2 regions of the Alteromonas sp. G5_S2_22_S1 genome follow, and region 2 is predicted to be linked to the other one. Evidence: predicted binding sites of a transcription regulator. Region 2 holds the regulator's gene; the other holds the start of a gene.
What was found. The regulator LexA, encoded in region 2, represses DNA repair genes until DNA is damaged. The targets are predictions, from matches to a motif close to TACTGTATNNNNATACAGTA.
Positions count from the first base shown of each region.

Region 1: the regulator LexA is predicted to act here: its motif matches at 3,452-3,471, upstream of recN (DNA repair protein RecN).

Region 1 is NZ_JBQKUJ010000018.1:32,557-37,800, reverse strand. Features, by position in the region: gene ACTRWF_RS16440 (iron-containing alcohol dehydrogenase) at 66-1,226, opposite strand; gene nadK (NAD(+) kinase) at 1,563-2,438, shown strand; gene dps (DNA starvation/stationary phase protection protein Dps) at 2,694-3,203, shown strand; gene recN (DNA repair protein RecN) at 3,512-5,197, shown strand.
Region 2 is NZ_JBQKUJ010000007.1:96,769-102,012, reverse strand. Features, by position in the region: gene plsB (glycerol-3-phosphate 1-O-acyltransferase PlsB) at 1-1,893, opposite strand, end outside; gene lexA (transcriptional repressor LexA) at 2,202-2,828, shown strand; gene coxB (cytochrome c oxidase subunit II) at 3,412-4,575, shown strand; gene ctaD (cytochrome c oxidase subunit I) at 4,585-5,244, shown strand, end outside.

The DNA.
Region 1 (5,244 bases), on a different contig from region 2:
AAAGCCTGATTTCGATACTGTAACGGGCTCAGGCCTTTTATTGTCATAGCGTATTGAACAGTCCACTACTCCCAAAGCGATACGTAAATGGCAACCATTTCCTCAATCGTAGGAACTCTCGGGTTATTGTTAGGTGAGCCGGACGCCAACGCCTGTTCAGCCATGGTTGAGGCTAAGGCAAAAAAGGCTTCTTTATCGATGCCAAAGTCAGCGGGCGTAGGCACCTGTAAGTCTGCGTTAAGCATCTTTAGCTCGTTGATCAGTTTTTGATTTGCCATATCATCTGAATCACCTTGCGTAGCTATCCCCATCGCGCGAGCGCATTGAGCATAACGTACTGGTGCACTGGGAATAGAAAATGCGGTAACCGCGGGTAACAACATAGCATTAGACAACCCATGAGGCACATGAAACGCCGCGCCAATAGGGCGACTCATACCGTGCACTAAGGCCACCGATGCATTTGAAAACGCAATACCGGCAAGCGTTGCTCCGAGCATCATCGACTCTTTAGCGGCGTCATTTGAAGGGTCGGCAAAAACAGTGCGCAAGTTAGGTGCAATTAGTGCCATTGCAGAGAGTGCCTGTGCGTCACTGTAGAGGTTTGCTTTGCGGCTGACAAAAGCTTCTATTGCGTGTGTGAGCGCATCAATACCGGTATCAGCGGTAACCCGGGCAGGTAAACTCTGCGTTAGTGTATAATCTACCAATGCTGCAGTAGGCATAAACCCCAAACCTACGCACAACATTTTTTCGGTGGTGTCTTCGTCAGTAATAATAGTGAAACGAGTCACTTCCGAGCCCGTTCCGGCGGTAGTAGGTATTGCAATAATAGGTATCCCTGCTTCATCGACGACACGCGGAAACTTGTAGTCTTTCATTTGACCGCCATGCTTCCCGAGTATGGCAATAGCCTTCGCGCTATCGATTGGGCTGCCTCCTCCCAATGCGATAATACAATCGTAAGGTTGAGTATTGAAAGCATCAACGCCTCTGGAAATTGACGCTACCGTCGGCTCAGGGACAGTATCTGAAAACACATCAACCGTTATCCCAGCGGTTTCCAAGGTATTCACGATGGCCGCGCTATAACCTAACTCGACCATTACCTTGTCGGTAACCAGTAACGGATTTCGGCAATTAAGCCCTTTCACAGTATCAGCAACACGCTCACTTGCCCCTTTCCCTATGTGCATCACCCTTGGCAGAATAATTTGATGAGACATTGTTCCCTCGCATTGATAGTCTTTATTTAAGCTGTGCCTTATTTAAAAATAAATAAGGCAAATGGATACGGAGGCTCTCGCGCCTGCGCCCACGCCCTTCTTTCAAAAACGTTAAGCCAGCATACCTAGCGCTGCGCTCAAAGCAATGGGAATGTAAAATTATTGTTACCTACCTTGAACTGGTAACAAACGTCTACACTAACAGCGGCAATACACTACACAGGCTAAATGCGATAAAAATGTTCGCGAGCGCGTTGGCTATCGCTTTACACTTTTCTTTTGTAAAACACCTGTGCTAATGTCCAACGATTGGAAATGAAAGGACATTAGCATTCCATGCCCTATCAAACCGTTGCTTTAATTGGAAAACCTCAACACGCTGCCACCCACGACACTTTGAATAGTCTTGCCGACTATTTGCTGGCCAAAGGGTGCAAACTGCTTGTAGAAGAAAGTATTGCTGAAGAGCTTGAAACTGAAAACCTAAAAAGTTGTAACCTAGTCACCATTGGCAAAGAGGCCGATCTTGCGGTTGTTGTTGGTGGCGATGGCAGTATGCTTGGCGCCGCTCGCGTTCTCGCCCGCTTTGATATTCATGTGGTGGGCGTGAATCGCGGTAATTTAGGTTTTTTAACTGACATACATCCTGATGAAATTACGCAGCAGTTAGACCTCATATTCCATGGTGAGTGCGTTGTTGAAGAACGCTTCTTACTTGAAGTTGAAGTGTACCGTCACGAAAAGTTAAAAAGTAACAACTCAGCAGTGAACGAAGTGGTGCTTCACCACGGGAAGGTTGCTCACATGATGGAGTTTGAAATTTATATTGATGAGCAGTTTGTATTTAGTCAGCGCAGTGACGGCCTAATCGTCGCCACGCCAACGGGCTCTACCGCTTACTCACTCTCGGCAGGCGGCCCGATAATAATGCCAACGCTCGATGCACTTACTTTAGTGCCCATGTTCCCTCATACATTGAGCAGCCGCCCTATCGTTGTTGATGCCGACAGCCAAGTATCAATGAAAGTGTCTAAAGTGAACAGCGACTCTCTTCAAGTGAGCTGTGATAGCCATATAGTACTCCCCGTACTACCGGGTGATGAAATTCGCATTAATAAAAGCGCAGATAAGCTTCATCTTGTTCACCCAAAAGGTTATAGCTATTTCAACGTGCTGCGCAAAAAATTAGGCTGGGGAAGTAAGCTTTATTAAACAAACACGCTGTTGACGAAGCGATTTCCTGCATTTCTTACACTAGCCTGTAGCATTTTCTTAAGCGCTACAGGCTTGAAAAATAAAGATTTTTTAATCTTCCGCAAAATCCTCTTTTAAATCCGTCGCTTAGCTTATCAAAGATATTCGGCACACCTGTTGCAACTCCAATTACAAGCTGTCGGCGTTAAGCAAAAATGCCTTGCCGCATTTTAAAACCGTCGCCGATATTTATATTTAGTAATAGGAGATATCATGAGTAATACCAATATCAAATTTACAGCCCCAGGAATGGATAACGATGCCGCTGCCAAAACAATTAAGGTATTGGATCAACGATTGGTCGCGTTATTAGATTTACAGCTCACACTTAAACATATTCACTGGAACGTGGTAGGGCCAAACTTTATCGGTGTACATGAAATGCTCGACCCCCAAGTTGACGCGGTGCGTGAAATGACAGACACCATAGCCGAGCGTATCGCAACATTAGGCGGAGTGCCTAAAGGCACGCCTAAAGCAATTGTAGAAGGACGCAGTTGGCAAGATTATGAACTAGGTAAAGGCCTAGTACTAGATCACCTGAAAGCGCTGGATGCTGTATACGACGGTGTAAATGGCGACCACAGAAAGGCATTGGAACTCCTAGGTGAGATTGATCCAGTGTCTGAAGATATGATTACTGGTCAGCTTGCCGAACTTGAGCAGTTCCAATGGTTTGTTCGCGCTCACATTGAATCAGGTAGCGGTGAATTACAGCAGTAATTCGCGCTTTGTTAATAGCTTTTGTTAAAGGGCTATACGACTGACAACCATTTATGGTGGCCATAGTAAAGGAGAGCTAACGCTCTCCTTTTTACTGTATAAAAAACCTTTCCTCTATTTTTCTCATTTCACGTTACACATAACCCCAATTTTATCGAATAATTATATCCAATTGTTTTTATTGAAAATAATAAACTTTTAGTTACTAATTCATAAAATTTACTGCGACTTACCTTTACAGCACCAAATACTGTATATATTATCAGTTACTGTATATATCATCATGTTCAACTTTTTCGAGTGTGGTTATGTTAGCGCATCTTTCTATTTCAAATTTTGCAGTTGTTAAGCAGTTATCGGTTCATCTTGAAAACGGCCTTACCGCCATTACCGGTGAAACCGGAGCAGGTAAATCTATTGCTATTGACGCCCTGAGTTTATGCTTAGGCGAGCGAGCAGACGCCAATGCGGTGCGTAAAGGCAGCACCAAAGCTGAAATCATTGCTCACTTTTCACTTAACGGTAATGTGGCAGCTAAAACGTTTCTTGACGAGCACGAATTAACGTCTGACGAAGATGAAAACAGCTGTTTTATTCGGCGGGTCATCTCTAAAGAAGGTCGCTCGAAAGCATTCATTAATGGTGTTCCAGCATCGTTGCAGCAATTGAAAGGGCTGGGGCAGTTCTTGCTCGCCATTCATGGGCAAAATACCCACCTGCAGCTGTTAAAAGAAGATCATCAAAGAGAGCTAGTGGACAGCTACGCTCAACACGATGATATTTTAGATAATGTGAAGGACGCGTACTCACAGTGGCGAGATAAACAACGTACGCTAAAAACACTTCAAGACCAAGCTCAACAGCGTGAAAACCGTCTTCAACTTCTTACCTACCAAGTACGTGAACTAGACGAGTTTGCTATTGAAGAAGGCGAATTTGAAGAGCTAGAAACAGAACACAAACGATTGAGCAATGGTCAAAGCTTATTAGAGCAAGCGCAAACCAGTGTTTATAACTTGTATGAAAACGATGAAGGTAATGCCCTTTCGGTTATTCAAAGCAGCATTGAACGTTTAGGTGAGTTAGAAACGCACGACGCTAGCCTAACGCCCATTATTGCACTTTTAAATGACGCCTCAATTCAAATAGAGGAAGCGGCAGGTGAGCTACGCAGTTACTGCGACCACCTAGAAATTGACCCATTGCGACTGCAGCAAGTAGAGGCGCGTTACGCAAAAGCGATGGATTTAGCGCGTAAACATAGTGTTATGCCAGAAGCCCTTTACAAGCACCATCAAGAGCTAACCACAGAGTTTACATCACTTTCAGAACAAGACACATTGCTAGGCACTCTCGAAGGTGAAGTTGCCACGGCCCGCGAAGATTACTTACAGACAACTAAAGGCCTTTCTGAAAGCAGACAACAAGCAGCCATTAAATTAGGCCAAGATATAGAAGCGCAAATTCGTCAAATGAATATGCCTCATGCAAAAGTAGATATTCAAATTCAATACGACGAATTCAAAAAACCTGTTAGCACAGGTTTAGATACCGTTGAATTTAAAGTCTCGACCAACCCTGGTCAGGACGCCGACAAACTTGAAAAAGTCGTCTCTGGCGGTGAGCTTTCGCGCATAGGGTTAGCGATTCAAGTTATCGCGAGCGACCATAATGCTACTCCCACAATGATTTTTGACGAAGTCGATACGGGAATTAGCGGCCCTACCGCCTCTATTGTTGGTGGGCTTTTACGCAAGCTGGGTAAGCAGTCACAAGTTATGTGCGTAACCCATTTGCCTCAGGTGGCAGCTCAAGCTCACAATCAGCTGTTTGTAACGAAATTGACCGATGGCGAAAGTACAGAAACGCAGATGCTGGCGTTAACAAAGCAAGATAGAATCGATGAACTCGCGCGGTTATTAGCAGGTGATAAAATCACTAAATCAGCCTTAGCTAATGCAAAAGAGCTGCTTAAAAGCGCTATATCGAACTAAAATGCAGTTGATTGGTCATAGTTGTCAATGTAGCATGCCTTCGCGCT
Region 2 (5,244 bases):
GAAAACAGAGGCCATAACAAGACCTGGGATCGCAAATAAGTGCAAAATATTGTTGCGATAATATGTCAGGTAAACCGCTGACTTAGGCTGCGGGCTAATTAACCGGCCGTAGTCATCTTCTTTAATATCAAAGCGTCCGAGTTTCAGCGTATCGCGCAGCAATTTTTCTGCCGTTGAATCAGGAATGGTGGCGTCGTCACTAAATGGAACAGCTTTAAACAAATCCATAAAATCGCCAATAGACTGTTTTAGCTCGGCCTCACTCATGGTTTGTGTTTTTGAAGAGAGTAAACACAGCGATGTAAGCGCCATACCATTTAACGCGGCTGCGCGGTTAATTCGCGTCATCACGTTATTAGCAAGTTCATTAACCGCAGGCGTTAACCACGCAGGCTTCTTCTCGGGCTCAGCATCTCTACAGTCGCGCCAGTTAGGCACATGGCTTTCAAGGAACTGGTTCAGCGCAATGGGCTCACCAAAGTTCACATATCCGTGGCCGTAATTTTTAAGTTTACGAATAGCAGAGAAGACTTGAAGGTTTGACTCTTTTTTCTTCTTAGACCCTTTAAGTTCGTTAAGGTAGCTTTTCACTTCCATCACGTTTTCATAGCCAATATAAACAGGCACGATGCTCACAGGGCGATTCACCCCTTTCAACATGGCTTGAATGGTTATGGCTAACATGCCGGTTTTCGGCGGAATAAGACGACCTGTGCGGCTACGACCGCCTTCAGGGTAGTATTTCACCGAGTAGCCTTTGTTGAAAAGTAGCTCTAAATACTCTCTGAAAACCGCAGTATACAGCTTGTTGCCTGCAAAGCTGCGACGCAGGAAAAACGCACCGCCACGGCGGAACATTTTACCTACGGGCCAAAAGTTAAGATTAATACCCGCTGCGATATGGGGCGTTACCATGCCTTCGTGATAAATCACGTAAGTGAGCAGTAGGTAATCCATATGGCTGCGGTGACACGGCACATAAATAATTTCATGTCCGTTTGCAGCAAGTTCGCGAATTCGTTCGGCGTGCCCTACGCTTATGCCGTTATAGATTTTGTTCCAGATACGCGTAAGCAGCCTGTCGCCAAACCGGATAAGGCCCTCGCGATAGTCTGCAGCAATCTCGGTAATGTATGACTGGGCGCGCGCTTTTGCTTTGTCGTGAGATACTTTTTTGCTTCTAGATTCCTCGGCAATGGCGCGGCGTACGGCATCAGACCCCAATACGCTATTATTGAGCTCTTGACGCTCTAATAGCGTAGGGCCCGTCATACTTTGGCGCTTTCTCTGAAAATGCGTACTGGCAACCCGAACGAGCTTATGAGCGATACTCTGATCGCTACCGTGTTGGTTAGACATGGCGCGCGCCGAAACGGCCTTAGAGTAATTGATAAAGTTGTCACGGCCTAAAAACAGCACGATGAATAACTTGCGCAACCAGCTGGGTGCAGCCTTATCAGCAATAAGGTCGCTCAGTCCCGGGTTACCGCGGCCTGGTGCTCTGCCCCATGTCACATAAACCGGCACAACTTGTAAATCGAGATTCTCATGGTCTCTGTGCAGGTGGAAAAGGTCTGTAAAGACTTCTTCAATTCCCGTGTCTTTTGCCGACGAGCGGAAAAGCGGTTGTGTTTTTCGCAAAAACAACGTCGATGAATACTCTCTCCCTGCCAACGTTAAGGTCTTAGTTGGGCTGGGTAAGTCTAGAGCTTGGGTCGACATTCTCAATGAAAGTTGGTCTGTCACTGAGTTGGTGGGAAGTAGATAAACGATAGGTTTGCTTTTATCTATTCCTAATTCGGTTTCAACGTTAACTGGAATACTATGGGCTTTAACCAGTAACTTTACAGGATAATGAAATACCGACAAAAGGGCTTTTCGCATCCACGACATGAACTATGTAATCCTATGAAATAAAAACAAGGGGAGTGTAACACAATCGCGTCACAATCTCGCGATAAGCCAATATCATTGCTTTACTTGCTGTAATGACTCCATGTATTTGAACAAGTTCAAAAACAAAAAGGTATTTAAGATAGTGGCGCGCTTATCAAGCGGCTGCGATTTATGCTTCTGCTAGCTCGATAAGAGCAAGGTATACGCTCTTCATCAACTACAATAAGCAAAAGACGCGCTAAGTGCTTGTTATTTGGTTTTAGGTGTATATACTTACAGGAACTGTATGAACAGACAGGTCTTTTATGCGCCCACTCACAGCTCGACAAACTGAAGTTTTAGAACTTATTAAAACAACCATGCAAGAAACGGGAATGCCGCCTACGCGTGCTGAAATTGCCCGTCAGCTTGGTTTCCGTTCTGCCAACGCCGCGGAAGAACACTTGAAAGCCTTGGCGCGTAAAGGCGTGATTGAAATTTTGCCGGGTACGTCGCGAGGTATAAAGCTCAATATTCCTCTGGACAATGAAGCTGAAGAGGAAGAAGGCCTGCCTTTAATTGGGCGTGTAGCTGCTGGAGAGCCTATTTTAGCTCAAGAGCACGTTGAGTCTCATTACAAGGTAGACCCAGCCCTATTCCAACCTCAAGCAGACTTTTTACTTCGTGTAAACGGTATGAGTATGAAAGACATTGGCATTTTAGACGGTGATCTGCTAGCTGTGCATCGCACGACTGATGTACATAATGGACAAGTGGTGGTAGCTCGAGTTGATGAAGATGTTACTGTGAAGCGTCTAGAAAAACGCGGTCGCGAGGTATTACTTCATGCTGAAAATGAAGAGTTTTCACCGATAAAAGTTGACCTTGCAAATGAGCCCTTCGCAATCGAAGGTATTGCAGTAGGCGTTATACGAAACGCTGATTGGATGTAAGGTTTTAGCTTCTTTGATCAAAAGCGGTGCATTAGCCGCTTTTTTTGTGCCTTTTACTCCCCGTTTTTGTTCTGCTTTAGGCAAATTAGGTTTGAATATCCTATTCCTACTAGAAATCCTTGAATCCACTATTGTGCGGTAGATTTCTCTTTATTTCGTCCATGAATACCTCCCGCGACAGCTATTACAAAATATAAGCACTGTTTAAAACTGTCGTTCAAGGTGGATTAACTTGTCTATTTAATAGCAAGTTAAAGTAACATCGACGTTGTCTCCACGTTCAAAATGGGCGTTTGATTTACTGCGCGTTTGCACATTCTAAAGCTTACTTCCTGCACACCTCATCTTATGCTGACTTTTAACCAAATGATTAAATATTAACCACTTCGTTAAATTTTTAATAGAAAAGACTAGACGGCACGACATTATTGCGCAATTCTTATACAGAGATTAACAAAATAATAACAATGACTCTAAATTTGTTTTACAAGTTGAGGTTATGGGTCAATCGTTCGCAATTCATTTGGTAGGGTTAGCGCAAAACAAGATAGCGCCTTTAGCCGTACCATTCCGGAGGTGCTGAGTGAAACAACTAACGACCGTATTGGCAAGGTGGTGCGCAAGCCTACCATTTTTGCTTTTCTCTTCATTGATTTTCGCGCAAGAAGCAAGTGAAGAAATCTCTTCACTTAATTTACGACGCGGTGCTACCGACATTAGTGGTCAGGTTTACGACCTTCATATGTTGATGTTCTTCATTTGTGTTGGCATTGCGGTGGTCGTGTTTGGCGTGATGTTCGCGTCTATGTATCTACATAGAAAGTCTCGTGGCGCTAAGCCCGCTAACTTTCATGAAAATGTAAAAGTAGAAATCGCGTGGACCGTTATCCCTTTCCTTATTCTCGTTTTTATGGCGGTACCGGCTGCAAATACGCTAATCGCGATGGAAGATACCACTGAACCCGATATGACAGTGTTGGTCACAGGGTCGCAATGGAAGTGGCATTATAAATATATGGACAGTGACGTGGAGTTCTACTCGCTGCTTGCCACACAAAGAGAGCAGATTGAAAACAAGTTTCAGAAAACCGATAACTACTTACTTGAGGTTGACCGTCCACTAGTGATACCTACGGGCAAAAAAATACGATTCCTTATTACCTCTGACGACGTTATTCATTCGTGGTGGGTTCCAGATTTTGCCGTTAAGAAAGATGCCAACCCTGGATTTATTAACGAGTCATGGGCCAATGTAAATGAGCCCGGCATTTATCGCGGACAGTGTGCTGAATTGTGCGGAAAAGATCACGGTTATATGCCCGTTGTGGTTATTGCCAAAGAGCCCGCTGAGTTTGATAAGTGGATGAGTGAACAAGAGGCAATGGTTCGTCAGGCAAAAGAAGAAGAGCAGCGTCTCCTTTCTATGAATATGTCGATGGACGAGTTAATGCAAGAAGGTGAGCGTGTTTATAACGCGACTTGCGCAGCATGTCACATGCCAAACGGTGAAGGTCTCCCTGGCGTGTTTCCAGCACTCAAAGGCAGCAAAATGGCCAAAGAAGATCAGCAAGGCCATATCGACATTGTGCTTCACGGTAAGTCAGGCACGGCCATGCAAGCCTTTGGCAAAATGTTAAGTCTTAAAGAAATAGCAGCTGTTGTTACCTACGAGCGAAATGCGTGGGGTAACAACACCGGTGACATGGTTCAGGCTAAAGATGTCAACGCTGTTGCGAACGGAAACTAGGAGCAGATCATGAGCAAAGCAACTGAAGTTATTTCGCCAGATACCTCTGCGCAACACGATGATCATGAGCATCACGACCATATTCCAAAGGGGGTTACCCGTTGGTTGTTTACCACTAACCACAAGGACATAGGCACACTCTATCTATGGTTCGCCTTTATCATGTTCTTAGTGGGCGGTGCGATGGCAATGGTTATCCGGGCTGAACTGTTTCAGCCTGGCTTACAAATTGTTGAACCAAATTTCTTTAACCAAATGACCACAGTGCATGGGCTTATCATGGTTTTTGGCGCGGTAATGCCTGCTTTTACCGGGCTTGCTAACTGGTTAATCCCCATGATGATAGGTGCGCCAGATATGGCATTGCCTCGCATGAATAACTGGAGTTTCTGGATCCTGCCCGGCGCGTTTCTCATACTGTTGAGCTCGCTGTTCATGGAAGGCGGTGGCCCAGCATTTGGCTGGACGTTCTATGCGCCACTTTCCACAACATATAGCGGCGATTCTACAGCGCTGTTTGTGTTTTCGGTTCACATAATGGGCATTTCATCCATTATGGGGGCGATTAACGTTATTGTGACGATTTTCAATATGCGTGCCCCTGGCATGACCTGGATGAAAATGCCGCTATTTGTGTGGACATGGCTAATCACTGCATTCCTTCTTATT